Regions from separate parts of the Desulfovibrio intestinalis genome, predicted to be linked through region 3. Evidence: predicted binding sites of a transcription regulator. Region 3 holds the regulator's gene; each other region holds the start of a gene.
What was found. Region 3 encodes sigma-54, which starts transcription at its own class of promoters, with help from an activator protein. Its sites were predicted from a motif close to CTGGCACGGNNNNTGCTT; they were not measured.
Positions count from the first base shown of each region.

Region 1: the regulator sigma-54 is predicted to act here: its motif matches at 6,314-6,331, upstream of HNQ38_RS03035 (DVU0150 family protein).
Region 2: the regulator sigma-54 is predicted to act here: its motif matches at 1,481-1,498, upstream of hpsG ((2S)-3-sulfopropanediol dehydratase).
Region 4: the regulator sigma-54 is predicted to act here: its motif matches at 5,272-5,289, upstream of HNQ38_RS09225 (ammonium transporter).

Region 1 covers NZ_JACHGO010000002.1:42,947-50,817, forward strand. The annotation lists gene HNQ38_RS03020 (MFS transporter) at 1-487, opposite strand, end outside; gene HNQ38_RS03025 (PEP/pyruvate-binding domain-containing protein) at 561-3,122, opposite strand; gene HNQ38_RS03030 (sigma 54-interacting transcriptional regulator) at 3,157-6,183, opposite strand; gene HNQ38_RS03035 (DVU0150 family protein) at 6,429-6,731, shown strand; gene HNQ38_RS03040 (sulfite exporter TauE/SafE family protein) at 6,743-7,807, shown strand; gene HNQ38_RS03045 (DUF4881 domain-containing protein) at 7,821-7,871, shown strand, end outside.
Region 2 covers NZ_JACHGO010000004.1:217,072-224,942, forward strand. The annotation lists gene hpsG ((2S)-3-sulfopropanediol dehydratase) at 1-1,409, opposite strand, end outside; gene HNQ38_RS07730 (LrgB family protein) at 2,581-3,294, opposite strand; gene HNQ38_RS07735 (CidA/LrgA family protein) at 3,279-3,668, opposite strand; gene HNQ38_RS07740 (LysR family transcriptional regulator) at 3,976-4,854, shown strand; gene thiE (thiamine phosphate synthase) at 5,390-6,037, opposite strand; gene HNQ38_RS07750 (DUF362 domain-containing protein) at 6,048-7,127, opposite strand; gene HNQ38_RS07755 (mechanosensitive ion channel family protein) at 7,307-7,871, shown strand, end outside.
Region 3 covers NZ_JACHGO010000005.1:95,176-103,046, forward strand. The annotation lists gene HNQ38_RS08840 (manganese-dependent inorganic pyrophosphatase) at 1-519, shown strand, start outside; gene HNQ38_RS08845 (PTS sugar transporter subunit IIB) at 1,439-1,897, opposite strand; gene HNQ38_RS08850 (PTS sugar transporter subunit IIA) at 1,902-2,345, opposite strand; gene rapZ (RNase adapter RapZ) at 2,380-3,309, opposite strand; gene hpf (ribosome hibernation-promoting factor, HPF/YfiA family) at 3,364-3,903, opposite strand; gene rpoN (RNA polymerase factor sigma-54) at 4,058-5,482, opposite strand; gene pyrG (CTP synthase) at 5,731-7,374, opposite strand; gene HNQ38_RS08875 (phosphoribosylformylglycinamidine synthase subunit PurQ) at 7,636-7,871, shown strand, end outside.
Region 4 covers NZ_JACHGO010000005.1:198,210-206,080, forward strand. The annotation lists gene HNQ38_RS09205 (NAD(P)H-hydrate dehydratase) at 1-1,054, opposite strand, end outside; gene HNQ38_RS09210 (holo-[acyl-carrier-protein] synthase) at 1,054-1,425, opposite strand; gene HNQ38_RS09215 (UDP-glucose dehydrogenase family protein) at 1,597-2,931, shown strand; gene HNQ38_RS09220 (sigma-54 interaction domain-containing protein) at 3,101-4,702, shown strand; gene HNQ38_RS09225 (ammonium transporter) at 5,438-6,643, shown strand; gene HNQ38_RS09230 (P-II family nitrogen regulator) at 6,673-7,011, shown strand; gene HNQ38_RS09235 (glutamine synthetase III family protein) at 7,066-7,871, shown strand, end outside.

The DNA of each region.
Region 1 (7,871 bases), on a different contig from region 3:
GCATGGTGAGAGAAAAGATGGCGAAGCCGCGCGCGCTTTGCCCCTTGGGGATGCAGCTCACCAGCACCGCTACTGTGCAGCTTGAAAAAACAGCCAGAGCAATGCCCTGCACAATGCGCAACACCCATATCAGACCGATAGCGTGCGGGCCTCCCACATAGGTGTATGCCAGCATGACGCAGCTTGAAATGACAATGGATATAGCCATTGCCAGCAGTTTTCCGCGTCGCAGCAGATACACGCTGGCCAGAGGACGAAACAGCAGAACCATAGCAAACATCGAAGACAACAACACGCCGCGCCAGTTGGGGCTGATGGTCATTGTCTCCAGCCACTGCTCGAAGCAGTAGAACACTGCAATAAAGCTGTTGCAGAACATTGTCATGCAAAACAGCAAAATAAAATCACGACTGAGAAGTGTTTGCGGCGGCTCTGGCGATGCAGGGCGGCCTACGGGTGCAACAGGTGAAGCGGCAACGGACGGCATGGGGCCTCAACAACGTTATGCCGCAGCCGTTGCAATCACATGCTGCCAACGGCTGCTTCGGATGAAGCTGCGGCTAATGATACTCGCCCTTGAGGAACTTGTCGGCACAGGCTGCTACAGCTGCCTCGTTGACCATAAGCATATCCATCTGGCGAGTCATGATAAGCAGACGCCCCAGTTGATCCAGCCGGGTACACAACTCGGACTTGGGATATTTCTGGTAGCGTGCTCGTATCCTATCACCCGTGAGTTCAACGGTAAAGCCGAGTTCTTTGAGTATAAGGCCAATGCAGCGTACCCGGCGTACTCGTTGCGCATCACTGGCGGCTCCGCCTGCAAATTCAAAGCGTATGTAGTTTTTGCTCAGCGAGTCGCCGCACCACGTATCGAGAATGGCGTAGTGATACCCAACGCGAGATGAAAAATTGAGATAACGGTCTGAAATAATGGCATAGCTGCGTTGCCCGAAGCGTGAGCTGCCCTCCTGGTTGCCGCCAATGACGCTCTGACCCATAACTGAAAGAAAGCCGCGCATATTCACCGGGCGCGGCCCCCGCGCCTGCACTGCAGGGTTGAGCATGCCGTCTAGAACTTTCCGAAAGGGCACGCTTGTGACGTCATCGGGGTGAACCCGGCGGGATTCCGGGTTACGCAGCCCGCCGCCAAGGTCAATGATATGAAGATCCAGCGGAATGGAGCTGACAAGCTCACTGGCAACGCCCGCGCTGTTGTCAGTGACACTGTCGGATATTTTGAACATCTCCGTATAGCTCATTTCGTGGGCGTAGCGCATGACGTCGTGCAGGGAAGTACAGTGTTCAGGGGTAAAGGTGTCGGCTCTGGGGTCTACCAGATGCAGGGGCAGAATATAGGGGGCCACACGCCGTAACAGCATAAGGGCCGGGCTGTCTGTTCTGGCCTGGGGGCGGGTCAGCCGCAAGGCCAGCAGTTCCGGTACTTCGCCGTCAAAAATTCTGCCCAACAGGGCGTCTACCGTGACAATCTGCCCCGGAGCGAGCACTCCGGTAACGCCGGGTATGTTCATAAGCGTCGGCACGCCAAATTCACGGCATATGGAGGCCATATGCCCGGTGAGGCTGCCAGTCTGGGCAATAATGGCAGAAGCGCGGCGCATGGCCGACATGGCGCTGGGTGAGGAGTGGTCCATAAGCATGACCGCGCCTTCGGGAAAGTGGGTGATGTCTTCGCCGTCGCCCACAAATACCACTGGCCCGCAGCCCACGCCTCTGGCTGCCACGTCCGCGCCGGAGAGCAGGGGACGCAGATGCCCCAGAATGGGCGCGGTTTTTTCTTCGGCCATGCTGTCCAGCCCCATTGGCCGCGTTTGCAGCAGGACGATCTGGTCGTCCTCGTCCACGGCCCATTCCATATCCTGCGGATACTGGTAGTGGCGTTCCAGTTCCATGACCATATTGGCAAGCTGGCGCACCTGCTCGTCACTGAGGCACGGCACATCTTGCAGGTCTTCCGGCACGGGGGTCAGTTCGCTGTCCACTCCTGTTTGGGTGCGCACCAGCCGCAGGCGCACAGCCTTGTGGGCAATGGCTGCCTTGGTAATTTTGCCTGTGGCGCGCGATACAAGCCATTGGTCGGGTGTGCCGGAACCGTCCACAACCATTTCGCCCAAGCCCCACAAGCCATTGATGACGATACTGTTGGAGCGCAGATCCACCGGGTGGCGTGAAAAAGCCACGCCTGCGGCGCGGGAGCGCACCATTTCCACACAGCACAGGCCCATGCCTGTGGCGTCAAGGGCGTAGCCGTGCCCGGCGCGGTAAGCCAGCGCGCGCGGCGAAAAAAGACTGGCCACCACGGTTTTGAAGGCTGCTATCAGGTCGTTGCGGGTAACGCCGAGCAAACTGCGGTATTGCCCGGCAAAGGACTGCACGCCGTCTTCGGCAATGGCGCTGGAGCGCAGGGCCACCACTACTTGAGGGTCGTTGCCATAGGCCAGATCCCACGCCTTGAGCAGGGCTTTTTCAACTTCAACAGGCACAGGGGCGTCGCAGATGAGCTGCTCCACCTGCCGGGAGACGGTATTGATGCTTTCCGTTTTTTCTGGATCCAAGGAACGCAGCAGGGAGTACATGCTCTTGAAAAGCCCCGGCGTGCGCAAAAGAAAAATGCTTCCGGCCTTGATGGTGATGGCGAAACCGCGCGGTACGGGCATGTCCAGCATATTGCGCAGTTCGCCCAGGTTGGCGTTCTTGCCGCCCACACTGTAGGCCATGCTTGCGTCCACCTCTCTGAGGTCGAGAGTAAGCGTGGGCACGTCGCCGCTGGCGCGCTGATCCAATTCTTTTTCGATGCGCTTGGCTATGCTTTGCACAGCTGCGTTCAAGCCTTCATGACGCTGGCTGGAAATATCGTTGAGCGTTGTCGCCATGCGGTCACAGCGAAAAATGGCTCTGCGGGCTTCCTTACGCACCTGGCTGGTTTCCATATGGCGCTCGCCCTGTTGGGTGGCGTTGAGGTTTGCCAGAATGCCCGCCAAATCCGCATTGGCCTGTAAAAGTTCCTTGAATGAAGCATAGCGCCTGTGGAAAGCGGTCATGGCCTGTTCGCGTGAGATGCGCGGCTTACGGCCAAAAAGTTTTTTGAGCTTACTGACCACAATAACACCCCTGTATGCTGTTTTTACGCGTTTATCAGCCCCTGTAGAAAGCCCTGCCGGCCACAACCACATAGCGCTGGGCCGGACCGCGGCCCTCCTTGCGAACAAGCCCCATCTGCACAAAGAGTTGCAAGTCGTATTGCGCAGTACGCATAGAAATATCTTTGCCAAGCATTTGCTGGTATTCCTGACGGCTTATGCTGCCCATAGCTTCAAGCCGGGGCCACATGGCGGCCTGCCGGTGATTGAGGCGAACAGTGTCTGCATTCACCGTGCTACTGCCGCCATTGCCATTGGCCGTAGAGGCGGCGGCTTCTGAAGCAGCCCCAGTGAATGCCGCAGGCGCGCGGGTTTGCCCAGATTCAAACCCTGGTTCCAGCCCAGATACATGCCCAGATACATGCCGAGGTTCCAGCCCGGATTCCTGATCGGAGCCAGGGGCGTAAAGCGGTACCTGCCGTGACGGATTGTCAGATGTGGTGGTGCTTGAGGCCGCTGCATCAGCGTCCGTTAGGGACGAGGCTTCCTGCCCGGGAGGGGAGGCTGCGGAAAATGCGCTGGCAGCCTGATTTTTCCCGGAAGTGGGCGTTCTTTGGGTATTATCTTCAGTTTCTGGCCGTGCGCCGTTCTTTTTCTCAGCACGGCTGCTGGCTGCCGCGTCTGCTTTGGAATCCTGCATATCGGCGCTGGCTTTGCCTGTTGCCTTTTCGCGTCCTTCCTGTGCCGTGGATTCATTGCCTTGCGTTTGCTGTTTTGACGCATCCTCGCTGGCCCCATTGGAAGCCACCGGGCCCAGCTGAATATTTTCGGCATAAAGAATGTTTTCTTCGCAAAACGTCAGCGCGCGGGTAAGCGTGTTTTTCAGTTCGCGCACATTTCCCGGCCATGCATAGGCCATAAGTTTGGCCAGAGCCCCCCGGCTGATCTGGGGCATTTGCATTGTACTGGACGCTTTAAAACCCTTGGCTGCTCTTGAAGGCGCATTTTGCGCAGAATTTGGATTTTCCACATCCGTTTCAACCTCTGCGCCCACTTCTTCAGCCTTGGCTCTGGCTTTCACGGCTTCTGTCAGAAAGTATACGGTAAGAGAAGGAATGTCGGTCTTTCTTTCCCGCAGCGGCGGCGTGTGGATGGTAATCACCGCAAGGCGGTAATAAAGATCTTCGCGAAAGGAACCCTCGCGGGCGTCTTCCAGCAGGGAGGCGTTAGTGGCAGCCACGATACGCGTATCAAAGGGAACTTCCTGATCGCTGCCCAATGGTCTGATGCGCCGGGTGGACAAGGCGCGCAGCAGCGCCTGCTGCACCTTGGGCGCTGCGTTGCCCACTTCGTCCAGCATAAGGGTGCCGCCTTCAGCAGCAAGAAACGCGCCTTTGCGGGCCTGCCGGGCTTCGGTGAACGCTCCTTTCACATGGCCGAACAGGGTGTCCATAAGCAGGTTTTCATCAAGGGCGCCGCAGTTGATGGTTATGAAGGGGCCGGAACTGCGGGCGCTCAGGCGGTGTATGGCCTCGGATACCAGCTCTTTGCCAGTGCCAGTTTCGCCAATGATGAGGACGTCGGCCAGGACTTGAGAGGCTTTGCGCACCTGGTCGCAGAGGGTCTGCATGGCTGAGGACGTACCCACCAGTCCGCTGGCAGGCAGGTCTTCGGGATGGGGCAGGTCTGGCACAGGTTCGCGCTGCCACTGAGCGTCTTGGAGGGCTTCGTGGCTGCGGCGCTGAATTTTTGCCTGCCGCAAACGGCCCAGCAGGGTGTTGATGTCGAATTTTACCCCTTCCAGCTCCTTGGGCATGGGCGGCAGATCAAGGTCGTCGGAGCCTCCGGTGATATTGCGCTTGTGCAGTGCGCGGCCCAGCATATTGAGCGACTTGCCCATCTGGTGCGCCAGCCACCACAAACTTAAGGCCAAAAGAATCATGCCCCCCAGAAAACTGACGGTGTATATGCCCATAACCTGCATGCCGGTGCGGGTGGTGGTGAAGCTGGTGTCCAGTACGGCAAGGCCGCCAAGAACCACTGGTTCGCCGCCCGCGCCGGGTTTGAAGCTCACGGGCACATAGCTCACCCTTTCGACCCGCATTTGCCCGTTGCTCCACACCGTACTGCTTTCAGTCATGGGCAGCTGGTTGGCTTGCCCTGCCTGCACATCGGCAACCATGCTCCAGTAGTTTATGTGCTCGGGGCTGGGGCGGAAGGCCATGCTGAATCCCGGGCGGCCATAATCCCCCCAGAATCCCGCGCGCACGGCATCATTGCCCAGGCTTTTTCCAGCCAGGGCCGCATCGGGCGTTTCTGACTGAAAAAGCATCCAGCCTTCCCTGTCGAAAAACAGGCTGCGCACACGGGTATCCGCGCCAGATGCGGCAATGGGGGCGTCGGGAGACGAATAGCGCGACACGATGTCCCGCAGGTCTTTCATGTCCAGAGATAAAAGAAGGTAGCCAGTAAAATTGCCTTCCCTGTCATGCACGGCCGTAAAAAATCGCAAGACGTGCAGAGACAGACTTTGAAGGGATTTGTTGACCGGCACCATCGAGTACACGGCTTCCATAGGCTGGCCCACATTGACATAGCCCGGCTTCTGTTCGCCGCCCAGATTGTGGAAAGGGCTTGAAGGGCTGTCCAGGGCAACATGCATGGGCACATTGATGATCTGGCTGTCATGACTGAGTAAAAGGTAGCGGTTTTCGGGGGCCAAACCGACGTACGCCACTTCACGGTAGTGCAGCCCGTTGGCCTTGGCGCGAAACTCCATTCTGTGCTTCATGTCCTCCGGGTCCATAGACCCGGCGGCCAGAATAAGCAGTTGGTTGCGCGTTTCTGCCAGGGCCTGCTCAAGAGCCAGCCTCATGCCCTGAGCCTGAAGTTGCGCGTTGCGCGCTATTGCACGATTGACGATGTGCTCAATGCTGCTGCCAGTGGCAACAAAGATGAGAAGCAGCACGACGGTCAGCAGGGGGATCCCCAGCATGAGCATGCGGCTGACAAGGCTCCTGTTCATGAAAAACGAGGTAATGTCCAAGGTGCTCCCACCGGGAAGCGTTCTGTAGAAGCGCATTTGAGACCCCCTCTACGGTTGCGCAAAAAAGCGCAATCTTTGAGTCGACTATAGGGGCATTGCGAAAATCAGGCAAGATATTTCGCGCAAACTTGGAGAAAAAACGGCAAAATTCGGCAAATATCATGCAATGGCACAGTGATTGCTATCTTTTTCACATTCACTGCGTGACAGTCGGTGTGGGCCCGGTGTGGGAACCGCCGAAGAGAGTCCAGATAGGGAACTCAAACAGAGTGGAGGAGTTTATGAAAAAGATGCGCAAGCTCATGACCTGGCTGGCAGGCTGCGCGCTCATGCTCGCTGCCATGCCCGGACTGGCCCTGGCAGCTGGCGGCAAGGCTTCGGCGGTGGTCATTGTGGCCGACACGCGCAAGCTGGACGGCATCTTGTACTGGTGGGCCGAAATGTACAATGAAAGCCATCTGTTTTTCGCCATCCTGACCATGCTCATCATCCCCATAGTGGGTTGTATTCTTGGCTGGCTGGCTGACATCGTCATGACGCATATCGGCATTGACCTCAAGAACCGCGAACTGGCCGAAAAGTAAGGGGGCACAGTATGGAATGGCTGTATATTTTGATGCCCATTTCCGGCGTTAATATTTTTTGGCCGGGATTGATCATTCTTGGATTCGGCGTGGGTATTATCGGCGGCTTCTTTGGTCTGGGCGGCGCATGGATGGTGACCCCCGGTCTGAATATTCTGGGCTTTCCTATGGCATTCGCCATCGGCACCGACGTGGCGCAGATGGCAGGTAAATCACTTATTTCAACCATGAGGCACGGCAAGTTTGGCAACGTTGACTACATGCTGGGCATCACCATGCTCGTTGGTACGGTCATCGGCGTTGAAATTGGCGCGCAGATGGTCATGTGGCTTGAGCGCATCGGCTCCGTCGACAAGGTCGTACGCTGGCTCTACGTCGTACTGCTCATGTCGATCGCATGGCTCGTCTTTCACGATGCCGCAGTGCGCCGCCGCAAGGAACGCGAAGCCAAGGCCCAACACAAGGAACTTGACGCTAGCGCCGTTGGAATTGACTGGGCTTCACGCCTTCAAGCCATCAGGATTCCCCCTGTTATCCATTACAAGCATGCCAATATCACCTGCTCGGCATGGCTGCCCATCACCGTTAGCCTTTTCACGGGCTGGTTGGCCGGTATCCTCGGCATCGGCGGTGGCCTCATCCGTATGCCCGCTCTGGTCTATCTTGTGGGCTGCCCCACCCATCTGGCAGTGGGCACGGACCTCTTTGAAGTCGCCATCTCCGGCCTGTACGGTACAGCGTCCTACGCATACAAGGGTCGCGTGGAACTCCTGGCCGCGCTCATCATGCTCGCTGGCGCCGCTGTTGGCGCGCAGATAGGCGTGGTAGCGACCAAGTACGTCAAGGGTTACGGCATCCGCTTTGTGTTCGGTCTGGCTGTTCTTGGTTGCCTTATGTCGGTTATTCTCAAGCTTCTTGAAGCCGAATTCCCGTCCTGGGGCTGGTTGCTTGGCCCTATGGCCACTGTTGAAGTGCTTGGCTTCGTTAGCGCCATTTCCATCTACATCGCGGTGAAGATGGTCCAGGGTGCCAAGGCGGAATTGGCCGCCAAGAAGATGCGTGCAGCGAACAGCTAGGAGGAACACAGCCATGAAGATTCGTAGTTTGCTGCTTACCCTGGTACTTGGACTCGCCACCTTT
Region 2 (7,871 bases), on a different contig from region 3:
CGGTTGGGCATGCGCGTTTCAGTGCAGCCCGACACGGCGTAGTCCAGAGCTTCGTTGACCGGGCAGCCCTTGATGGCGTTAAGGAAAACCACTTCTTCGTCATTGATGAGCTTGGGGAAGCCCGAGCCGTCCTTGATGGTCAGAGCCACTTCGCGCAGGAAGCGTTCTGGCGAGCGGGAGTGGATACGCGCGGCCAGGTCGGGGTAGTTCAGGGGGAACTCGCGCTTGGACTCAAGGAAAAGATAGCTGAGGTCGTTGGTGGCGTCTTCGCCTTCGGGAGTCTGGCCGCCGATGGTCACGGCTTCCCAGTGGGCATAACCTTCCTGAAATTCAACGCCCGTGGGGTTGATGTACAGATCGATGAACTGGGCCATATCCACCCACATGCATTCCAGCAGGTCCTTGGCTTCTTCGCGGGTGATGCGCCCTTCATCAAGGTCTTTTTTATACAGGGGGTAGAGGTACTGGTCCATGCGGCCGTTGGAAATAATGGCGCTGGCCTTCTGCTCGATGCGCGAGAACATCTGCACGAACCACTGGCACTGCATGGCTTCACGGAAGGTGCGGGCCGGATGGGCAGGCACATGATCGCAGGTTTCGGCGATCTGCAGAAGCTCGGCCTTGCGCTTGGGATCAGATTCCTTGGCGGCCAGTTCACGGGCGAGGTCGGCGTGGCGCTTGGCCCAGATCATGATGGCGTCGCACACAATAATCATTGCTTCAAGGAAGGGTTTTTTGTCCCAAAGATCCACTGAGTTGTTCAGATCAAGGTTGGCAAGTTTTTCCTTGGCTTCGTTCTGAATGTCGATGAAGCCGCGATTGATAACTTTTTCGTAGTCCGGCACCCACTGAAGGGCCGAGCGGTATGAAGAGGTTTCGCTGACCACGAACTTGGACTTGAGGCCGCGTTCGTCGTGATAGGTCACGCCACGGATGTCTTCGGGCAGCGCCTTGTTAAGGTGCTCATGGTAGGTCTTGCCTTCCCAGTAGGGGGCGATTTCTTCCATAACAACCTTGATGTCTTCCTGCGAAATCTGGAAGGGGCTCTTGTCGCGATTGGCGAGGTCAGCCAGCACTTCGCGGTAAAAGTCACCGTCAATTTCAGGGTAGAGGATGCCGTAGCGGCCAAGCATGCCCACGCGGCCAGCCAGCAGCTGGTTGGGCGTGATCCAGACCGTGATTTTTTCGGCCACGTTCTTCAGCGCCTTGGCCCAGCGCAGGGTCAGCAGTTCGCCCTCGGTTTCGCGCATGGATTCGGTGAAATACTTGGCGCGTTCCACGTCCACATTCGGCAGGGTGAACTGATTGCTCTCCAGAATACTGTAGACGCGTTCACGCCCCTGACGATTGACGCTCTTGTTGACAACGCGCTCTTCCTGGGGGGACATGCAGCAACCGCACTGGCTCATAATAAAACTCCTGAATGGGTGTTATGTTCTTTATTTGGGTGATTGTGATATTCATCCCAATATCCCCTCTTGAGCATCATTCATGCCATTTGCGTAACACTATTTTATATTTGGATATTTTTTAAATTATGCGTAATGCCAACAAATATGCCAAGGCTGCGATTGTTGCAAAAAAACAACAATAGTATCCACAATTATGCAAAATCATTGAATAAAATTATTTAGTGTTTTTTTGCAACGGTGTAAAAAAACACTTTTTCACAATCTCTCCTGAATAAAGCCCAATTTTTGAAAGCAGCCGCTCTTCTTCAGGTCATCAAGCCCTTGAAGCACTCTGTCCTATGGGCAGCAAAACAAGCTGTAAAATTCTGCGAAAAACAGGCTCTGTGAGCGCATAGGCCAGTCAGGCAAAGACGCCTGCCAATGCGGCACAGCGCTGACTCAGCCCCCTTGCGGTGTTTCTGCTTGCAGCGCATTTGGCTCGCAACGGATGGCTCTTGCAGTGCTTCTGGCTGCGGCATACGGCCCCCCCGGCGTTGTCTTGCCTGAGCCAGCCTGCGCGCGGCAGCGTAGCACGCGCCGCTCATCCGGTCACTGGCGAACCAGCTCAGACCGTGCACTTCAATACAGCGCAACACGCCGCCGTGACGTGACCAGAAAAACATGGATATTGCTTGAAAGAATATGCTGGCGAGATAAGGAGGGCTATGGCGCGGCGCAGGGCATAGCCGCTGTAACTAGCTGCTTGCCCTGAAAAAAATTTAACCCCGACCGGAGTGGGCCGGTCGGGGTTAGCAAGGAGGCTCACGGGGATGAGCATGGGCGTCAGGCGGGCGTTCTGGGTGCGCCCGCCTGACGCTTCGGGGTTGTCACAGGAGGAGGGTGTGGACAATCCAATCTGCGGTCAGCCCCTGCCTGGAAGGCTGGCCGACTAAACCATTAGCGGGAGCATTATACTAATGGCAAGAGGCGTGCCAGGCATGAGATATTCTCATATCATGCTGCTTTAATAGATTAAATAAAAACAAATCCCCATGAGCCATTCAACGATTGTGCTACAATTTTACTCATTCATATCCAGACGGTGCGTAATAATTACTCACACTATTCCTCGTCTGTCCAAATCCCGGCCAATCTTGCATATGCGCCGGGCGGCACGCGCGGCAAACAGCTAGCCGAGAACAGGCAGGCGCAATACCAGCCAGACCACAAAAGGGGCCAGCGCGGCAGTGATGATGCCAGCCAGAATAAGCGCCAGACCAGCCATAGCCCCCTGTTCCTCACCTTCCTGAAGGGCCGCAGCGGTTCCCTGAGCGTGAGACACTGTGCCCAGGGCCAGTCCTCTGGCAAAAGGGTCAGCCACATGTGCAAGGTTCAGAGTCCAGCCGCCTATAAGGGAACCAAGCGTACCAGTGGCTACCACAAAGGCAGCCGCCAGCGACGGTATGCCGCCATACATGCCTGCGATTTCAATGGCAAAGGGGATGGAGACGCTCTTGGGCATGATGGATATGACAACTTCCTGCGGCAAGCCGCCAACTCTCGCCATCAGCCCCGTGGAAAACATAGCCACAAAGGCTCCGGCGCACACGCTGCCCATAATGGCAAGTGCGTAGCGCAAAAGCACAAGGCGGTAGCGGTACAAAGGTAATGCCAGAGCAACCGTGGCAGGGCCAATGAAGGAAGTCATAATCTTTGAAGCAGGCTCGTACACGGCGTAGGGAATATCAAAGCCCACCAGCACAATAATGACCGCAGCGGCTCCAAGAGCCACGATATTCAACAAAGGATGCTTGTAGCGCAGATACAGCGCACGCACCGCCATATATGCCAACAGCGTGCCCAGAATGCACAGCACTGTGCTTATGCTTACATAGGATTGCATGATTCGCCCTCCCGCCTGCGCGCCCTACAGCGTAAGGCACGACCTAACAGCCCCACGGTGAGCAAGGGCAAAACAGCGCCCACAACTATGGCTACCAGCAATATCCAGCCGTAGTCATAAAAAACGCCGCCCCACTGCATGAGGCCAACAGCAACAGGCACAAAGAAAAACACCATATGCTTGAGCAAAAAGTTGGCCGCTGTGCTTATGTGGTCTTCCTTGACGATTCCGGTGAGCAAGAGAAGAAAAAGCACCACAATGCCAAGCACATTACCGGGCATTGGCAGCCCGGTGGCGCGTACCACCCAGTCCGAGCCCCAGAACAGACCCGCCAGAATAGCCATCTGCCATAAAAACTTCCATGCCTCTTTCATTTCCAAATACCGCCAGTGTTGGGCCTTTGCGCGGCAACCGCGCCATAATTTGATGGCAATCCGGCACATCCGGCAAAATTGTGAACTGTGCCTCCACAGAAAAACGCGGCCTTGCCCTACGGCAAAATTCCCGGCTCTCGCAACGGATCCCACTCTCCGCTGTTATTGGGCACTTTCCGGTTCAGAAACCTTGCTGACAGTCTGTAAAAACAGCCAGTTGCCACTTACCATTGCAAACAGGTTATACAATGGCTATATTCATGACAAATGAATATAAATAACAAAGAACATCAAAATTGGTGAATATATGGAATTGACGGACCTGCGCACTCTTGTCAGCGTTATGGAAACGGGCAGCATTACAGCCGCCGCCAAGGAGCTGAACCGCGTTCCCTCGGGCGTGACCACGCGTATTCTTCAGCTGGAAGAATCGCTGGGGGTAAAGCTTTTTCTGCGTGAGAAAAAACGCCTCCATCCCACGGACAAGGCGCAAACCCTGTACGATTATGCCCTCAAGATTCTTGCAATGGTGGACGAAGCCGAAAATCGCGTCCAAAGCATGGCTCCGGGCGGCAAATTTCGCATCGGCGCGCTGGAAAGCGCGGCGGCTGTGCGGCTGCCCGAAGTTCTGGCACGCCTGCACGCGGGGTATCCGCAAATATCGCTGGAACTCTCCATCGGCACCAGCCGTTCGCTGTATGAGGACATTCTGCAAAACAGGCTGGACGCGGCCTTTGTTGTGGATATGCCGCAAGACGAAAGACTGGCGCGTATGGACGCATTTTCTGAAGAACTGGTGGTTATCGCACCGGAAGGACACGACGCCATCCATTATCCCGACGACATCGGCCGCAAGACGGTGCTGGCCTTTCAGGGCGGCTGCGCCTACCGCGACCGTCTTGTCAGCTGGTTTAGGGCATTCGGGCGGGAGCCGGAACGCATAGCGGAACTGGCTTCCTACCACGCCATTGTGGGTGGCGTTATTGCAGGTATGGGCGTGGGCGTGGTGCCGGAATCGGTGCTGCACCTTTGCCGCTCGGACGGAACACTTTCCGTGCATCCGCTGGAGCATCCGCTGTGCAAGGCCACCACAGAGCTGGTCTGGCGCAAGAGCATGCTTTCCGCCAACATGACGGCCCTGCACCAGTGCCTGCACAGGCAGGAAGCGCAAAACACCCGGGAGTAAGTCAACGGCTGCACGATTTGCAGGGAGGCTGGCCGCAATTTTTGCAAAGAATATCCGCGGTACACGCTCACAGAACGCCCGCCGGGTAACAATATATGCCAGAGGCTACAAAAAGCCGCCGCAACAGTTGCCCAGCCGTAGGTGTGGCGACACATATATTCAGGCACATATGTGCAGGCAGAAATATGCAGACAAAAGCGGGACGCTCATCCAGTGGAGGAGCGTCCCGCTTTTAATGTTTGTATCGTACCTGCGTAATTTTTACTCACCAACTGACGGCCTTTTATTCCGCGTCATTCCAGCCGTGGTATTTCACTGTGGAGGGTTTGTGCCCCGCAAAGAATTTAACGTAAAAATGTCTGGCTGCTCTTTCTAAGGAAGCACTGATTAACGAGCCGGAAACGCGCAGGTCTTTCGTTTGGCAAGGCGCGATCTTTTTTTGAAGCAGGAGTGGACTCTTCCATCCCCGACTGTTTCAAAAAAAGTGAAGCAACGCAGCCAAACGGAATAAATCAGCGTTTTCTTAGACCAATCGCTATCCCTGCAAACCCTGATGCATGGCTTCACGTACGGCCCGCACGCTGGCCGCCACGTCAGGCGCGCCCACCAGTTCGGATACAAGGCAGCAGCAACGTGCCCCATGCCGGGCCACGTCAGCGATATTGTGGGCCTTGATGCCCCCAATAGCCACAAAGGGCAGATCAATATTGGCAGCAACCCAGTCCAGATAGGCAAAGCCCACTGGAGCCACCACATCTTCCTTGGTCTGCGTGGCGAAAATCGGCCCCACGCCCAGATAGTCGGCGCCAAGTCCTCTGGCTGCCAGGGCCTGCTGCGGCTCATGCGTGGAAAGGCCGATAATCATGTCCGGCCCTACCAGTTTACGCACTTCCGGCACGGGCAGGTCTTCCTGACCAACATGCACGCCGTCGGCTTCAACCAGCATGGCTATATCCACATGGTCGTTGACGATGAAGCAGGCTCCGGCTTCACTGGTCATGCGGCGCAACAGGCGGCATTCTTCAAGCATTTCGCCACCCTTGAGGTTCTTTTCGCGGTACTGCAAAATGCGCACGCCCGCGCCCAACAGGGCCGAGGCTACTTCTTCAAGTGAGCGTCCCAAAGACAGGCGCGAGTCCGTGATGGCGTAAATATCTGCTTCACCAGGAAGAATTTTGGGCATTATCAGTTCCTCATTTTTTTATGGCTGCGGCAATACGGCGTATGCAGCTCTGCACAAAGCGTGCGGGATGAAAGGAAGTATGGGCAAGCTGTTGTGGCAGCTCAAAGCCGCGAGCATCAAAATTTTCTGGCCGCAGCAGGGGAAAAGCCGTTTCCGTGCCGGATGCCGCGCTGCCCGGCGCTTTACGGCGCATCAGGGCCGCCCCAAGAGGCACAGCCTCGGGCGCAAGACCAAACACCGCGTACAGGGCTTCGTCCAGAGCAACAGCCGAGGCGCTGGCTCCCATCAGCTTGAGCACAAAAGGCTTGCCCCCTGACGGCCCGGTGACGTGCATGGCCACACCGCCGTCGGCAAGGGCCGCCACTGGCGGCAAGGTGGCCCACAAGGCAGCCAGACAGTCAGCAAAATATTCCGGGTCGCGCCCCTCGCGGGCGTGGGCCACGGCCTTGTGCAAACCGCTCACGCAGCCAAAACAATTTTTTACTGCCAAGGTGAGCAACATCTGCCCGTGCGCCTTGACCCGTGGCAGAGAAAGAATGAAATCGCATTCCCGCACGGCGCTTGCCACATGAAAACGCGGCCCGCCCTTGCCTGAAAGCGCTGACCGAGCGCCTGACAGCAACGGCAACGTTACGGGTACGGGTTTATCCAGCTGGCGCACGGCAAGCCCCAAAGGCCGCAAGGCGCTCTCAAGCCCGATGGCACGCGCCACAGACTCGGCCCGGCCAAAACCGGGAGAATCCGCCACGGCCATCTGCGCACCGTGGTCACGCAGCCAGCGGCAGGCGGCCACAACCACCCCCGGCGAGGTGCACGCCAGCGACTTGCCCATAAGCAGGTTGGGCTTCACAAGCACCTTGGCCCCCACTTTGAGGGAACAGGATTGAGCAATCTGAGCGGCGTCCAGCACGTCCCCCACCAGTTGGTCAAGGGATTTGCGGTCGTAACCTTCACAACGGGCAAGAGCCACGGGCACGGCATGGGCGGAGACGGGTTGTTTTTCCATTGGCCGAATATGCCGTTGAGCGGTCGCCTTGTCCAGCCCCGGTTGCGCCAGAAAGCCTGCGCGGCGGCAGGCAGGAATGGACATGCCGTGTCCTACCGGAGTCACGGCCCCCAGCCTGCGCTCTTTTCAAAGCTCAGCTCTTGGCGTATGGATTCAGAACGGCGTAATGGCAATGATGTCACGCCGTTTTTCATGCGCCCTGCGGGAAAATTCCCCTTTCGGGCAGTGACGAAAAACTCCTGCAGATCCCCTTGAGGTTGTTCATGCATTCCATATCCCGTTTTCTTGCTTTCTTTCTGCTGATCCTGTGCTGTTTCATGACGGAGCAGCGGGCCATGGCCGCTGAAGCCGCTGCGCCGCAGGAAGCAACTGCTGTTGAAAAGCCCCGGCAAGGCGACGCCGCTCCCGCCAGCGACAGCCCTGCCCGCACTGCGGACACCGCAGCAGCGGCTCCTGTTCAGCCGGAGCCTCCGGTTGGACGGCCCGTCTCCCCTGAAAGCGTGCCTGCCGCCGCTCAGCCCCAGCCTGTAGCGCCTGCGGCAGAGTCCGGCGCGAACACGCAGCAGCCGGAAAAGGCTGACAAGCAGGAGAAAAAAGAAGCTCCCAAGCCCAAGGCCGAAAAAAAAGCAGCGGCCAAGCCCAAGGCTGAAAAAAAGGACACCGCAGCGCCCAAGGCTGATAAAAGCGAAGGCCGCGCTGCCGATGCAGACAAAAAAGACGCCCAGGAAGGCGAAGACGCCGCGCAGGAAGAAGATAAGTCCGGCGTGCTGCACGACCCCTGGTCAATGGTCTGGAGCAACCAGCACAACATGCTGGATGAGGTCAACG
Region 3 (7,871 bases):
AACCTTGCTGGCGCCATGCTTTGCGCCATCCTGTCCGACACGGTTATTTTCAAGTCGCCCACCTGTACCCCTGCCGACAAAAAGGCCGTTGAAGAACTGGCCAAGATCGCAGGCGTGAGCGATGTGGTGTCTTTGGGCATGGAAATGTTCAAGGTCAAGAGTGCCGTTGACGGCACCCCCATGAAGGATCTCGTCTTCCGCGACTATAAAGATTTTGACATGAATGGCAGCAAAGTCGGCATTGGCCAGCTTGAAGTTGTCGACCTGTCCATCCTTGAGCCCGTAAAGGCTGGCCTGCAGGCCGAAATTGAAAAGGTTAAAGCTGAAGGCCGCCACAGCGTGTTCCTGCTGCTGACCGACATCATGAAAGAAGGTTCGGAAATGCTTATCGTATCCGATGATCCTTCCGTGGTGGAAAAGGCTTTTGGCGTAAAGGCTGAAGGCAGTACCGTTTGGCTGCCCGGCGTGATGAGCCGTAAAAAGCAGGTCGTGCCCAACTTTGAAAAGGCCTTCAAATAAGCTATTGGATGAAATACTAAAAAGCCCCCGGCGTTCTGCGCCGGGGGCTTTTTAGTATGGATTTAGCCAGTAGCGCGCAAACAAGAAAATCATTCGCAGTGAGGAGGGTGCTGATGAGGCCCACACAAGCAGTTTGTCCGCATGGCCAGATAATTTTATTTATGAATTCCCAAGACCGTATTGCTTGGAAGGTGCTTATTTGAAAGGAAGGCTTTGGTTGCTACGGTCAAATAAAAAAGAATTAGTGTTCAATCCAGATAAGCATCGCCACCAGTGCCAAGCAACCAGTGAGCACCATATAGGCTTGTCTTGTACGAAGAGAAAGTACAGCTCCCAATAAGGCAGCTACATAGAGGGCAGACCATGTTACCGCACGCAGAGCAGGCAGGGATTGGGTGTTTTGCAGGGTACGCAACAGACTGAAGATTACCACGAAGCAGAGGCAGTAGAGCGTGATCTGCCATAGGCTTCTATGCAAAGACGAGAAAAAAAGAGCCGCACCCGGGGCAAGTCCGCCGGGTTTACCCGCACACCATGTCTCAACCTTGTCTACCATTGGGTTTTGGCTGATGCGCTGGCGGTGTTCGCCATAGGCAGCGGCATAAGCCGCAAGCATGCAAAAAATAAGAGGGATAAGCAGATTGCCCGGTTCAGTCAGCCCAAAGTGTCTGCATAGAGGAAAAAGTAGTAAAAAGCTCAGGCTGCCATATGGAGGAACGACGCTGCCCAATTCTAGGGCGTCCAGCCATAGTAGCTCAAAGATGATGCCTAATGGGAGGGCCAGACTCCAGTCTGAAGTAATGGCTCCTGCTATGAGGGCCAGACAAATGGGGCGGTCAATGATGCCAATTATGCAGGAAGAGCGGGCCGCGCCTGCCAGGGCAAAAAAAAAGCGTAAGGTGCCCCAACTAACGTCATTTCATATAAGTTGTTCATGGGGACCCCTTACGGTTTCTGTGGGAACACTGCGGAAATCCAGTTGTACAAGGTGCTGCTGGATAGAGTGCAGGTCTTCCCTGTCCTGGGCTGACAACGCCACATGGGGAAGAATTTGTATTTTTTCCGGGCCGTAATGCAGGTTGCCAATATTGAGAGTTTCCATAATGACGCCCGCTCCGCTGGCGCGTCGAGCATCCTGGCAATTGCCAAAAAGAACAAAGCTGTCTTCGCCGCAGGCGTCAAGCGTTCTGGCCAGGTCGTGTACCGGAATGAAATGGGTGATAATACGTTGTGGCACGGCAAGTTCAATTATCTGCTGGCGCAGTTCGTCTGCAGCAAGCTCGTCGTTGGCAACCACCAGGTGCCTGGCACCAGTATAGGGTAACCACGCCTCTATGACCTGCCCGTGCACCAAACGATTATCAACGCGGAACCACATATAGCTAGCCGTCGTTTTTGGCTCGGGCCTTATTACGCAACATATTTCCGGCAACCACGATGCCCTTTGCCCCCGCTTCGCCTGCCAGTTGCGCCAGTTCTTCCAAAGGTTTTTCGCGTGTTGAGAAAACTTTGAGAAGCATAGGGAGATTCACTCCCGTTACAACCTCAACCTTGTGCGTGGTCAAAAGTGAAAGAGCCAAGTTGGTTGGGGTGCCGCCGAACATGTCAGTAAGAATAATGACCCCAGCCCCCTTGTCCAGCCTTTGGGCTGCGTCAGTAAGGCGTCGTACGGTTTCAGACACTTCGTGGGCAACGTCCACACTAATGGAGCTACAGTCGCTTTGCGGCCCCAGAATGAATTCAGCAGTCCGCAACATTGCCGAACCATAGTCGGCATGCGAAACGATGATGATACCCACCTGTGTCTTCTTGTTTTCGTCCGTCATGGCATTCCTCTCGACTCAAAGCCTGCCAGCTTTTTTAGCCAAGTTCAAGATGTCGGTGTTCCAGAGTTGTTGGATAGTCAGCCTGTTTTAATGCCTGCAAAATTTCTTCGGCCATGGCCACTGAACGGTGGCGTCCCCCAGTGCATCCAACAGCAATGGTGACGCGGTAACGGCCTTCAGCTTCCATAAGCGGCAGCATGAACAAAAGCAAATCCATAAGCTTGGCGCGAAATTCGCGTGCGTGCGGCTGATTGAAAACGTATTGCGCAACAGCCTTGTCTTTGCCGCATTGCGGGCGCAGTTCTTCTACAAAGTACGGATTGCTGAGAAAGCGCAGGTCAAATACAAAGTCGGCTTCGCGCGGGACACCGTATTTGAAACCAAAAGAAATTACGTTGACCTTGATGGCGCGGAGCTTGCTTTTGCTGTCGCTCCAGCGCTTCTGAATGGCACGCCGCAGGTCGTGAATGGAAAAGCGTGATGTGTCAACGACAAGGTCGGCCATCTCCCGCAGAGGGCGCAAGCTGTTGCGCTCGGAAAGCAGGGCGGTTTCAAGGCCCAGCCCCTCACGTTCAAGCGGGTGAGGGCGGCGGGTTGTCGCGTAGCGCCGCAGAAGCTCCTGAACGTCGCATTCCAGAAAAAGAAGCATGGGACGGACATTTTTGGCCGTAAGGTCAGACAATGCCTCGTTAATCTCATCCAGAAAATTGCTCTGCCGCAGATCCATGCCAAGGGCAATGCCCTTGAAGTGGCTCATGGAGGGGCGAGCCATCATGGCGACCATTTCAGGAGCCAAGCTCGCTGGCAACCCATCCACCACAAAATGGCCCATATCTTCAAAAACTTTTAGAGCCGTGCTTTTACCCGCTCCGGAAAGGCCGGTTACTATGCACACGGCCACGGGCTGCTCAGCTGCACAGATTTCAGCTGCAGACTCTTCGGGCTGTTGTTTTGTGGTGTTCATGAATCCCCCGCTAATTTCCCGGCTGCCTGATTGGCAGCCGGGAATCAGGAGTAGTTATAAGACGGGGTCAATCAGCGCGTAGCTGCTTGTGCGCGTGCGGTATACCACATTGATGCGGCCATTTTCTGCGTTAAAGAAGACCAGAAACTCGCTGCCAATGGAGTCAAGCTGCATAAGCGCCTCATCAAGGTGCAGCGGCTTGGTTGCCAGACGATCTGTGCCTTCCACAGGCAGTGCAACATCAGTTTCTGCGTCAATGTTGTAGGTGAAGACATCCACATCAGCACTGCGTGCCTTGCGGCGCTGCGTCTTCACTCGCGAAACCTGACGCTTGATCTGCGCTTCAACCTTGTCGGTCACAAGGTCAATAGCGGCATACATGTCTGAGGTTTGTTCTGTGGCATTGATATGCAGTCCTTCACCGACGACAGTAACCTCGCAACGGTGGCGGAATTTGTCCACAGTCAACACAACACTTACTTCAAGACCGGAAGATTTGCCAAAAAACCGCCCCAGCTTTTCAATGCGGCGGCGGGCATATTTCTTAAGGTGGTCGGAGGCTTCAAAGTTTTTGAAGGCGAAAGAGATGTTCATATAATCCTCCTTATTATGGCAGTTCTCCATGCGGAGAACCAGGAACCCGCCCTTGAGGGACGGTGAAAATCCGGCAAAAGGCCCGGTTTTTCGCAATTTTTGTCTTTCCTTCGTGGGCAGTCTGATTCAGCTTCTGCCACAGGCGATCAAAAAACTAAAAATGTTCCTTTCGTCTGGAAGAGGACGGAATATCAAGAGCGGTGCGGTACTTTGCCACAGTACGCCGTGCGATGTTGACCTTGAGGTGGTCCTTCAGCATTTCGCCAATGCGTTCATCGCTCAGGGGAGACTTGGTGTCTTCATCGGCGATGAATTTTTTTATAAGCGCCTTGACACTTTCGGAACCCACCTGACTTCCGTCATCCAGCTCCAAACCGCTATTGAAGAAAAATTTCAGCTCAAAAATACCGTGGGGCGTGGCCACATATTTGTTGGTCGTAATTCTGCTGACAGTCGACTCATGCATACTGATGTCGTCTGCAATGTCCTTGAGGATGAGAGGAGCAAGGCGCGATACACCAACTTCAAAAAAAGCTTGCTGATGCCTGACAATGCTTTCCATTACCTTGTACAGAGTGCGTTGGCGCTGATAAAGACTCTTGATGAGCCAGCTGGCCGAGCGCATCTTTTCCGTACAGTATTCCTTTTCTTTGTCTGAGGCTCCCTTCATGTCCATTTGGTTCATGTTGGAAAGCTGCAGTTGTGGCAAGCCATCTTCGTTGAGCAGTATGACAAATTCGTCACCCATCTTGTACACAAAGACGTCTGGGCTGACGTAGGTTGGCTCTCCGCCTCCAAAGCTGGCCCCTGGAAGGGGGTCAAGACTTTGAATAATATCCAGATACTCCTTGAGTTCCTCCATATCCAGTTTGAATTTACGCAGCAACGGCTTATAGCGCTTGCCTTCAAGGTCTTCCAGGTGAGAGCGTATCAGTTCAAGCAGTATGGGATCGCGGTCGTATTTCAGGCTTTTTATTTGCACCAGCAGGCATTCACGCGCGTCACGCGCTGCAACGCCCACGGGATCAAACAGCTGCACTTTTTCAAGCACTGTCAAAACGTCAGAAGGGTCCGACTCGGTCATCTGTGCAATTTCATCTATGCTGGCGTGCAGATAGCCTGCGGAAGAAAGATTGCCAATAATGACTTCGCCAATATCTTTTTGCGCGTCAGAGAGCGAAGAAAGGCGCAGTTGCCAAAGCAGGTGCCCTTCAAGGGTCGGTTTGGCTGAGTAGCGCGCCTCTAGAGGAGAAATGTCTTCAGCAACTTCAAATTCACGAGGCTGCACAAGGCGGGGAGTGCTGGCGAATTCGCCAAGATAGTCTTCCCAGTCGGCGTCCTTGGCCAAATCCTGGTCGTATACTTCTTCAGTGGCCTTTTCCCGTCGGTCTTCAGCTGGTTCAGCTGAGCCGTCATCGCCCTGGGATTCTTCCAGAAATGGGTTGTCCAGCATTTCTTGCTGCACAGTCTCCAGAAGCTCCATGCGCGAGAGCTGGAGCAGCTTGATGGCTTGCTGCAATTGCGGGGTCATCACCAGCTGCTGAGCCAGTTTGAGTTGCTGTCGAAGTTCCAGTGCCATGAGCCAGTTCCGCCTTGAATGTCCTCAGGAAAGTTTTTTATTTACAAGTAGTGTGCCATAGTGGCAAAAATTATGCAATAGCCAGAGGTTGCGAGAGCAAAAACATGGTTTGAAGTGCCTTGAAACAAGCTTTGCCCCATTGTTTTCAGGGTGTTGGCTTCACGGATGCCAATCGGGGCAAAAAATGAAAAAGGGAGGTTGGCCCTCCCTTTTTCATTTTCTATGAGATGTCTTTAAACCCTCAGGCGTTAAACCTTGGCGTGTTTTTTAGCAGCACCAATAAATTCGCGGAAGAGGGGGTGGGCATCCATAGGCCTGGATTTGAATTCGGGGTGGAACTGACAACCAAGGAACCACGGATGGTCAGGCAGTTCAACAATTTCCACCAGCGTTCCATCCGGTGAAGTGCCGCTAAAAACCATGCCCTTTTCTGCCAGAGCTTCTTTGAATTCATTGTTGAATTCATAGCGATGACGGTGACGTTCTTCCACCAGTTCTTTCTTGTATGCATCCAGAGCCTTAGAATTGGGCAAAACCTTGCAAGGATAAGAACCCAGGCGCATGGTGCCGCCCTTGTCGCTTCCGGCATCGCGTTTTTCAACGTTCTTTGTGCGGAAGTCGTACCATTCTGTCATAAGGTAAATGACCTTATGCTTGGAACGATGGTCAAATTCTTCAGAGTTGGCATCAGCCATTTCGGCAACGTGGCGGGCAAATTCGATGACCGCACATTGCATGCCCAGGCAGATGCCGAAGAAGGGTATCTTTTTCTCGCGGGCGTAGCGAATAGCCGTGATCTTGCCCTCAACACCGCGGTAGCCAAAGCCGCCAGGCACCAGAATGCCGTCACAGCCCTTGAAGTGCTCTGCCGCATTGTCGGCATCCACGTTTTCGGAATTGACGTAACGCAGGTTCACCTGAACGCGGTTGGCCACGCCGCCGTGGATCAGGGCTTCATGCAAGCTTTTGTAAGCTTCCTTCAAGTCCACATACTTACCCACAATGGCGATGGTAACCTTGCCCTTGGGGTCGGCGCAGTCGCTAACGAGTTTTTCCCAGGCTTCAAGGTGGGCATTGCGAGCTGGCAAACGCAGCATGATGGCTACTTTTTGATCAAAGCCTTCCTCATAGAACTTCAGAGGAACTTCGTAGATGTTGTTCACGTCTACCGAAGAGAATACGGCATCCTGGTCCACGTTGCAGAACAGGGCGATCTTGCGGCGCAGCTCTTCAGGGATACTTTGTTCGCAACGGCACAGAATGATGTCAGGCTGGATGCCGATGGAAAGCAGTTCCTTCACACTATGCTGGGTGGGCTTGGTTTTGTGCTCGCCAGCAGTGCGCAGGTAAGGCACCAGAGTGAGGTGGATGTTCAGGCAGTTATCGCGTCCAATATCTGAACGCAACTGACGTATTGCTTCAAGAAAGGGCAGGCCCTCTATGTCGCCAACGGTGCCGCCAATTTCAATGATGGCCACATCAGGGGCATCGTCGCCTTCTGCCAAGGACAAAACTACGTTTTTGATTTCGTCGGTAATGTGAGGAATAACCTGCACCGTAGCGCCCAGATAATCACCGTGACGTTCCTTGGCGATAACCTGATTGTAGATGGCCCCTGAAGTGGTATTATTCTTCCGTGACATGGGCACGTTCAGATAGCGTTCGTAGTGTCCAAGATCCAGGTCAGTTTCAGCGCCGTCGTCAGTAACGAAAACTTCGCCATGCTGAAAGGGGTTCATGGTGCCAGGGTCAACGTTAATATAGGGGTCGAGTTTCTGTATGGTTACCGAAAGGCCGCGGGTTTGCAGCAGCGCGCCCAATGAGGCTGCTGCCAGACCCTTGCCCAAAGATGACAGAACACCGCCTGTCACAAAGATAAATTTCGTTTTCATGACTTCCACCTTAATATCTTGATCGCTTTTTGGCACAACCCTGTATGCTTAGCCTAAAATCATTTTTTTGGCTAGCATTGACTATCGAAAACAAGGTAAGTAGTGTGTTATTCCCTCTCCAGCATGCGCAGGTACAGCTTGGCTTTGCCTGCGGCTCGTGAGGTGCGGGCTGACTTCGGCCCAAAGGCCGCACTGTGCACGTCTGCCAGCATCAGCACGGCTCGAAAAGATCTGCTAGCAAGCCAAGGAGGCTTTACCCGCATGGGCATGGTCAATACGCTGGTTATCACCGGTTATGGAACAAATTCTCATCTGGAAACCGCCCATGCAGCCCGCTTGGCCGGTGCAGACAGGGCGGACGTAGTCCACTTTTCAGACATTGTGGCGGCCAAAGTTCGGTTGGCCGACTATCACTTTTTGGTCTTCCCCGGCGGATTTCTAGACGGTGACGACTTGGGCGCTGCCCAGGCCGCTGTTATGCGCTGGCGTTACCTCAA
Region 4 (7,871 bases), 100 kb from region 3:
TGCCAGGGCCAACGACCAAGCTGCTGCAAGACGCTATTAAAGATTTGAGCCTTGGTGAGATGCTAGACGGCCAAAGTTGCTCTGTATCCTCAAGAGCCAATGTCATAATCTCGGGCCAGCCACATTTAATGTCGGTAACAGCTGCGGCAGGCGCTGCCGCAGTTACCAGACCTGCCCCTGCACGAAGAGCAGCACGGGCGGCAAGATGAGCAGCGCCACCATAACCCGGTGCACCGCCTAAAATAAAAACATGCCCGAACGTATTCTTGAAGCTGTTTTCAGGCAGAGTCGAACGACGCGTAAGTGGCGCAAGACATTGGGCGTCCAACAGATATGCTGAGCAGGGCTCTTTGGTGCGTATTACAGCGGGTATGCCAATATCACACACGCGCACTGCCCCCGTCCACTCCTTGGCGCACGGCAGAACAATGCCCGGTTTGGCTGCGGCAAAGCTGACTGTAAGGTCTGCGCGTATCGCAGAGGGCATGGGTTTGCCCGAGCAGGCGTCCAAACCGGAGGGAATATCAAGAGCCACAACCATTCGCCCCGGCGCAAAGCTGTTCAGAGCTTCAACGAGAGCCAGAACATCAGCACGAAGGGGGCCGCTAAATCCAGTACCCAGCAAACCATCTATAATAATGTGTGGCAGACCATTCTCTGGCAGATTCCAGCCGCTTCGCTGATAACGCAGGCGATAAAATGGAACTCCCGAGGCCTTTGCAACTCTTGCATGCTGTCCACTGGCTCCTTTGAGGTGCCCCAAGGCCTTGGTATGTAAAACGAGCGGCCTTGCACCCGCGTCAAGAAGGTAGCGGGCCAGACAGGCTGCATCACCGCCGTTATTGCCGCTTCCCATAATTAACCAGACACTGTTGCCAACAATATCTGGGCACTGCTGGCGTATAACGTCAAACGCAGCTTTGGCGGCATTTTCCATCAACAGCATCTCAGGCAGACCAAACGCTTCAGCACTTTGATCCCATGCGCGAATTTCCTGGGGAAAGGGCAGGGGAGGCAGTTGAAACTGTGACATAAATTGGGAGGAGTCGATCATTAAGCCTCCAAGATCACCACAGCCACAGCCGAAGCTCGGTCATGACTGATAGATACGTGGTAGCGAGTGACACCCATGCTATTGGCTTGTTGCAGAGCAGCACCGTGCAACACCAATTGCGGTTTCCCACCAGGGCCAGAAATCGCTTCAATCTGATCCGGCCCTATGCCCTGGCTAAATCCTGTTCCCAAGGCCTTGACCGCGGCTTCTTTAACAGCAAAGCGCCCGGCCACATAGTTTACAGGCTGACCGGGGATGTGCGCCAATTCTTCAGCACCAAGAATTTTTTGCATAAAACGCAGCCCAAAACGAGAAATGCATTTATCTATGCGTGCAAGGTCAACAATGTCTATCCCTAACCCGACTATCATCATTATTACCACCGCGCGCAAAGGTACGCATGACGGAGAGTTTCACTCAGTAAGAGCTGGTTGCCCAATGAAAAAAAATATCGTATAGGCTGCCATTCGATGAACTATTTTGACCCGTTCATGGCCGTAACGTCAAGGGTGCGGCCCGCTTTGAACATTGGGAGATTACATATGAAACTTTGCATTATCGGCACCGGCTACGTGGGCCTGGTCAGCGCCGCCTGCTTTGCAGAAATGGGCAATACAGTTACCTGCGTTGATGTGAACCCTGCCGTTGTGGAAAAACTGAATGCTGGTTCTGTCCATATTTTTGAGCCTGGTCTTGAGCCTATGGTGCGACATAGCCGCGCCGATGGTCGACTGACTTTTACAACCAAGCTTGAAGATGGCATCGCGCAGGCCGATTGTGCATTTATTTGCGTTGGTACGCCGCCCCAGCCTGACGGCTCATGCGATTTGAGTTTTGTTCGTCAGGTCGCGAGCGAGATCGGCCAATACATGCAGAAGGACATGGTTGTGGTGGACAAGTCCACCGTGCCTGTGGGAACGGCTGATGAAGTGCGTGGCCTTATTGAAAAAGAACTGACCAAGCGTGGCGTAAACTTGCACGTTGACGTTGTTTCAAATCCTGAGTTCCTCAAAGAGGGAGACGCCATTTCCGACTTCATGAAGCCTGACCGCGTGGTTATCGGCACGGATTCGGAAAAGGCCGCCACTGTCATGCGCGAGCTCTACGCCCCCTTTGCCCGCAACCGTGATAAAATCATAGTTATGGGTGTGCGCAGCGCAGAGATGACCAAGTACGCCGCCAACTGCATGCTGGCTACCAAAATTTCTTTCATTAATGAAATTGCCACTATTTGCGAACGCGTGGGTGCAGACGTGCGTGATGTGCGCACGGGTATCGGTTCTGATTCCCGCATCGGCTACCAGTTCATCTACCCTGGGGTGGGTTATGGCGGATCGTGCTTCCCCAAGGATGTAAAAGCGCTTATTCGCACTGCTGAAAATGCTGGCGTGCGGCCTGAACTGCTCAATGCGGTGGAAGCTGTAAACGCCCGGCAGAAAAAACATATGGCGAGCCGCGTTGAAGAATACTTTGCACCGCAGGGTGGTGTGGCTGGTAAAACCCTGGCCATGTGGGGCTTGGCTTTCAAGGCCAACACCGACGACATGCGCGAAGCCGCGGCCATTACCATTATCAATGAGCTGACCTCCAAAGGAATGAAGATACGGGCATTTGACCCTGTTGCCGCTGACAATGCACGCTCAATTTTTGCGGATAACAAGCTGGTTGAAATCGTTGAAGATCAGTATGATACCTGCCAAGGGGCTCAAGGGCTGATGGTTGTGACTGAATGGAACCAGTTCCGTAATCCCGACTTTGCACGAGTGCGCAGTCTTCTGACAGCGCCATTGCTCTTTGACGGACGAAACCTGTATTCCCCTTCCTCTATGGCTGATCACGGTTTTGCCTATTTTTGCATTGGCAGGGCAAACGCCTAGTCTGGCAAATTATGTCTACTCGGAATATAGAGTAACTGAAAGGGCTGAACCGTAGAGTTCAGCCCTTTTTATGATACTTTCCATAGGGTTCACCCTGGCCGTAGCAGACCAGCTCCCGGCCCATCCCTGTCGGATTGCACCCCAGGCATTGCTGGAGTATATTGGGAACATGCGCAAGACCACCATCCCCCCCACTGAAAACGGCCAGCACACAGGTGTTTTATCCAATACCGCGGGCGATCATCAAGAACAGCAACTCAAGCTGCTTTTTGAACTTGCCCAGATCATGAATACCACCACTGACCTTGCGCAGGCATTGAACAAGGCTCTTTCGCTTATGGCGGATCAGCTTCATATGATGCGCGGCGCCATCACTCTGATTTCACCGCATACCGGAGAAATCAGAACAGAGGCCGCCTATGGGCTCAAGCCTGCGGAACTCAGGCGGGGCCGCTATGTGCGCGGTGAAGGCATCACGGGGGGAGTTATCGAAAGCGGCCGCCCCATGTACATATCCAACGTGTCTGAAGATCCATTGTTCCTCAACCGCACGAGATCACGCGATCTGGGTAAAGAGGACATTTCCTTTATCTGTGTTCCCATTCGCCTTAACGATCAGGTAGTGGGAGCGCTTTCAGTGGACCACTTGTTGGTGGATAACGCCACGCTTGAAGATGAAATGCGGCTTCTCACGATAGTTTCCACACTGTTGGGTCATGCAGCCCTTGAAACACAGGGGCGTATGGATGAAGACACCTCTTCGCCCCTGCGGCCAAGAGGTTTTGTGGGCAACTCTGAAGGCATGCAAAAAGTTTACGCCCAGATTGCCCAGGTTGCCCCGTCAGCCACAACAGTTTTTTTGCAGGGTGAATCCGGTACAGGTAAGGAACTGGCAGCTCGCGCCATACATACTGGCAGCTCTAGAGCAAGTAAGCCATTCATTTCACTGAACTGTGCCGCATTACCGGAAAATCTTATTGAAAGTGAGTTATTTGGTCATGAGCGTGGCGCATTTACCGGAGCCAACGCAACACGCAAGGGACGCTTTGAACTAGCCAACGGCGGCACGCTCTTTTTGGATGAAGTCGGCGAGCTTTCACTCATGACTCAGGCCAAACTTCTACGCGTTTTGCAAGAAAGAGCTTTTGAACGCCTGGGCGGTATGGAAACGCACTATGTTGATGTGCGTTTTATCACTGCTACCAACCGTAACCTTGAACACATGGTCAATCAGGAAAGCTTTCGGCGCGATCTTTTCTACCGCCTCAATGTCTTTCCCATATATCTTCCGCCGCTGCGTGGCCGCCCAGAAGATATTCTTCCGCTTGCCAACCATTTCATAAAAAAATTCGCGCAGACGAATGGACGTGAAAACGTACGCCTTTCTCTGGCCGTTATGGATATGCTGCAACGCTATGCGTGGCCGGGCAACATTCGCGAACTCGAAAATGTTATGGAGAGGGCAGTCTTGCTTCTGGGCCGGGAAGGCCTTGTCCTGCCGCAGCACCTGCCCCCAGCCTTGCACGGCATTCACTGCACCAATGTGAATGGTGAAAACGTCTGCACACTAAGGCCCGGATTTTCTGGCAGCTTACAGGATCAACTGGATGAACTGGAACGAGCTTCCATTGTTGAGGCTCTTGAATTCAGCCAGGGGCAAATGGGAAAGGCTGCCGCCAGCCTTGGTCTGACTGAAAGAATAATGGCGTTACGAATGAAAAAATATGGCATCAGTTACAAAGATTTTCGCCTCAGGCGTGAACGGATATAGATGCCTTCTCGCGCGCTCAATGACGAGCCTTTTTCGCCGCTGTATCAACAAGTTTACGGCCTGGCCTCATTGCCGGCTATCGGTGGAAAGAGGACAGGCTTTTTCTTCTCAATCTTCACACATGCCCACAGCGACTCGAACTGCAGCTTAGCTCAATTCCAGTAGCACCCCCCGCCGCGCATCTTATTTTGCCCCCTGACAACATCTAAAAACATAAATCTACATTTCAGTAGATATTTTAAACATCCAGACGTTATCAGATATTTCGCCTGAAGCAGCCTGCTGTTTCAGGTTTTTTAGTTTTTGGAGCAGACAAAACATCTCTGGTTAAAAAGAATCTACAAAATGGTATATTTTAATAAAATAAGCATAACATACTAAATTTATTTAATTTTATAAGTTTAATCAAAAAAGTCATTTTTAATATGTTGATGGGTAAAAAATCTTTCGACTAAAATGTAATAAAATATCATTCACAAATAAATTTCTTCTTTCAGTCAAACTGGGGACATATGAAAAAATATTAAAATTTAAGCATGTTATAAAATCATCAACAGTTTTCTTCAACTTTGGCACAAATAATGCCTGAGAGGGGTTGTACTGGCAACGACGCTGTGTCGTTGTAGCGGGTCTGGCGCCGACCCGCTGAAGAGGTTCAGTCAACACGACACACTGTTGCTTCATAAGTGGACACGCTCATGACGCAAGGTGGCCGTAAAGATCAAGGATGCCCGTATGAACGCCTCTGATACCGCATTTATTATTATCTGCGCCACAATGGTCATGCTTATGACCCCGGCCCTGGCCCTTTTTTATGGTGGTCTAGTTCGCGCACGAAACGTGCTTTCAACCCACATGCACAGCTACGCCTGTTTGGGACTCATTTCAGTTCTTTGGGCCTTTGTTGGGTACACCTTGGCTTTTGGCGGTGACGTGGGTGGCCTTATTGGCAACTTCGACTTCCTTTTCCTGAAAGGTGTCGGCGGAGAATCCGCGCCAATGGCTCCCCAACTTCCCCACACCGTATTTATGGGCTTTCAATGCATGTTTGCGGTGCTCACCGTAGCGCTGATCTCAGGCGCTTACGCTGAACGAATCCGTTTTTCAGCCATGCTGCTTTTTTCCGGACTTTGGCTGATATGCGTCTACTCGCCCATGGCCCATTGGGTGTGGGGCGGCGGCTGGATGGGACAAATGGGCGCGCTTGATTTCGCAGGCGGAGCGGTGGTGCATATGTCTTCCGGTGCAGCGGCTTTGGCCTGCGCCCAAGCCCTTGGTCCGCGGATTTCCACTGGTTCGCAACATTCTCCTCATAGTTTGCCCTTGACCCTGCTTGGCGGCGGCATCCTCTGGTTTGGCTGGTTTGGTTTCAACGCGGGTAGCGCACTGGCTTCTGGCTCTCTTGCCGGTCAAGCGCTGGTAACAACCCATATGGCTTCTGCCTGCGGCATTCTCGGCTGGCTGCTTATCGAATGGAAGCACACTGGCAAGCCTACAAGCCTTGGCGCAATTTCTGGTGCGCTGGCAGGCCTGGTGGCCATCACTCCCGGAGCTGGTTTTGTTGAAATTTTGCCTGCCATGCTCATCGGATTTATTGGTGGCCTTGTATGCTACGGCGGCGTGTTCATGAAGGGCAAGCTTGGATACGATGATGCGCTTGATGTGGTTGGTATTCACGGTCTTGGCGGCACCTGGGGCGCGCTTGCTACTGGCCTTTTCGCCAGCGCGGCCATCAACAATGTGGACGGTCTCTTTTACGGCAACCCAGGGCAAGTGTGGATCCAACTGGTTTCCATCGTCGGCACATGGGTCTTTGTATATATCGCGACACGCATCATCCTTTATGTAGTAAACGCCATCGTTGGCCTGCGCGTCGCGCCTGAAGAAGAATTTACAGGCCTTGATCTTGGTGAACATAACGAACGTGGCTACAACCTGTAAACCTTGCCGCAAGGAAAAGGAACAGCAGTATGAAGAAGCTCGAAATTATCATCCGGCCCGGCTTGTTTGAAAAGGTCAGGGATATGCTTTCAGAAAAGGGAATTCACGGCCTCAACTATACTGAAATAAAAGGATTTGGCCGCCAGCGTGGGCACACTGAAGTGTACAGGGGCAATATCATGCAGGTGGACTGCCTTCCAAAGGTAAAAATTGAAATAGTACTGCATAACGACATGATAGAATCTGTAATCAATGCAGTAGTGGCTACAGCCCGTACGGGGCAGGTTGGGGATGGAAAGATTTTCATCAGTGATGTGGAGGATGCCATTCGCATCCGCACAGGCGAACGTGGCGATGCAGCTCTGTAAGAGCGCTTCCTCCGATGGCAGCAACTCTTGTTTAAAGGATAAAGGAGAAGAAGTATGAGTTCCCCCCGTAAAAAGGCGTTGTTCAAGGCAATTAATACCTCTCCCGTGATGCCCACCAGCAAAGAAGATACAGGGTGCGGCGTGGAAGAAGGTTTTGGCCGTCATGTATTTGGCCTAGCTACCATGCGCAAACGCCTGCCCAAGGATGTGTACCGCAAGCTGGCCAAGACCATTCGTGATGGTGAACGCCTGAACCCCGAAATTGCCGATGTGGTGGCCAATGCCATGAAAGATTGGGCCATTGAAAACGGCGCAACCCACTACACCCACTGGTTTCATCCCATGACTGGCCTGACGGCTGAAAAGCATGATGCTTTCTTGTCGCCCACTGCAGACGGCCAGGTTATCAGTGAGTTTTCGGGCAAAATGCTTATCAGCGGTGAACCCGATGCTTCCTCTTTTCCTTCCGGCGGCATCCGTTCAACCTTTGAAGCACGCGGCTATACAGCGTGGGATCCTTCTGTTCCCGTGTTTATAATTCCCGCTCCTTACGGGGCAACGCTGCATATCCCCACGTACTTCTATTCTTACTCCGGCGAGGCGCTGGACCGCAAAATTCCCTTGTTGCGCTCCATTTCAGCCTTGTCCAGGCAGGCCCTGCGCATACTGCGTCTCTTCGGCAACGACTCAGCCGCCTATGTGCGCGCCATGGTTGGACCGGAGCAAGAGTATTTTCTGGTAGATAAAAACCTTGCGGCGCTGCGTCCTGACCTGCTGCTGGCAGGCCGCACGCTGCTGGGTGCTCCTTCTCCTAAAGGCCAGGAAATGGAAGATCACTACTTCGGCGCAATTCCAGGCCG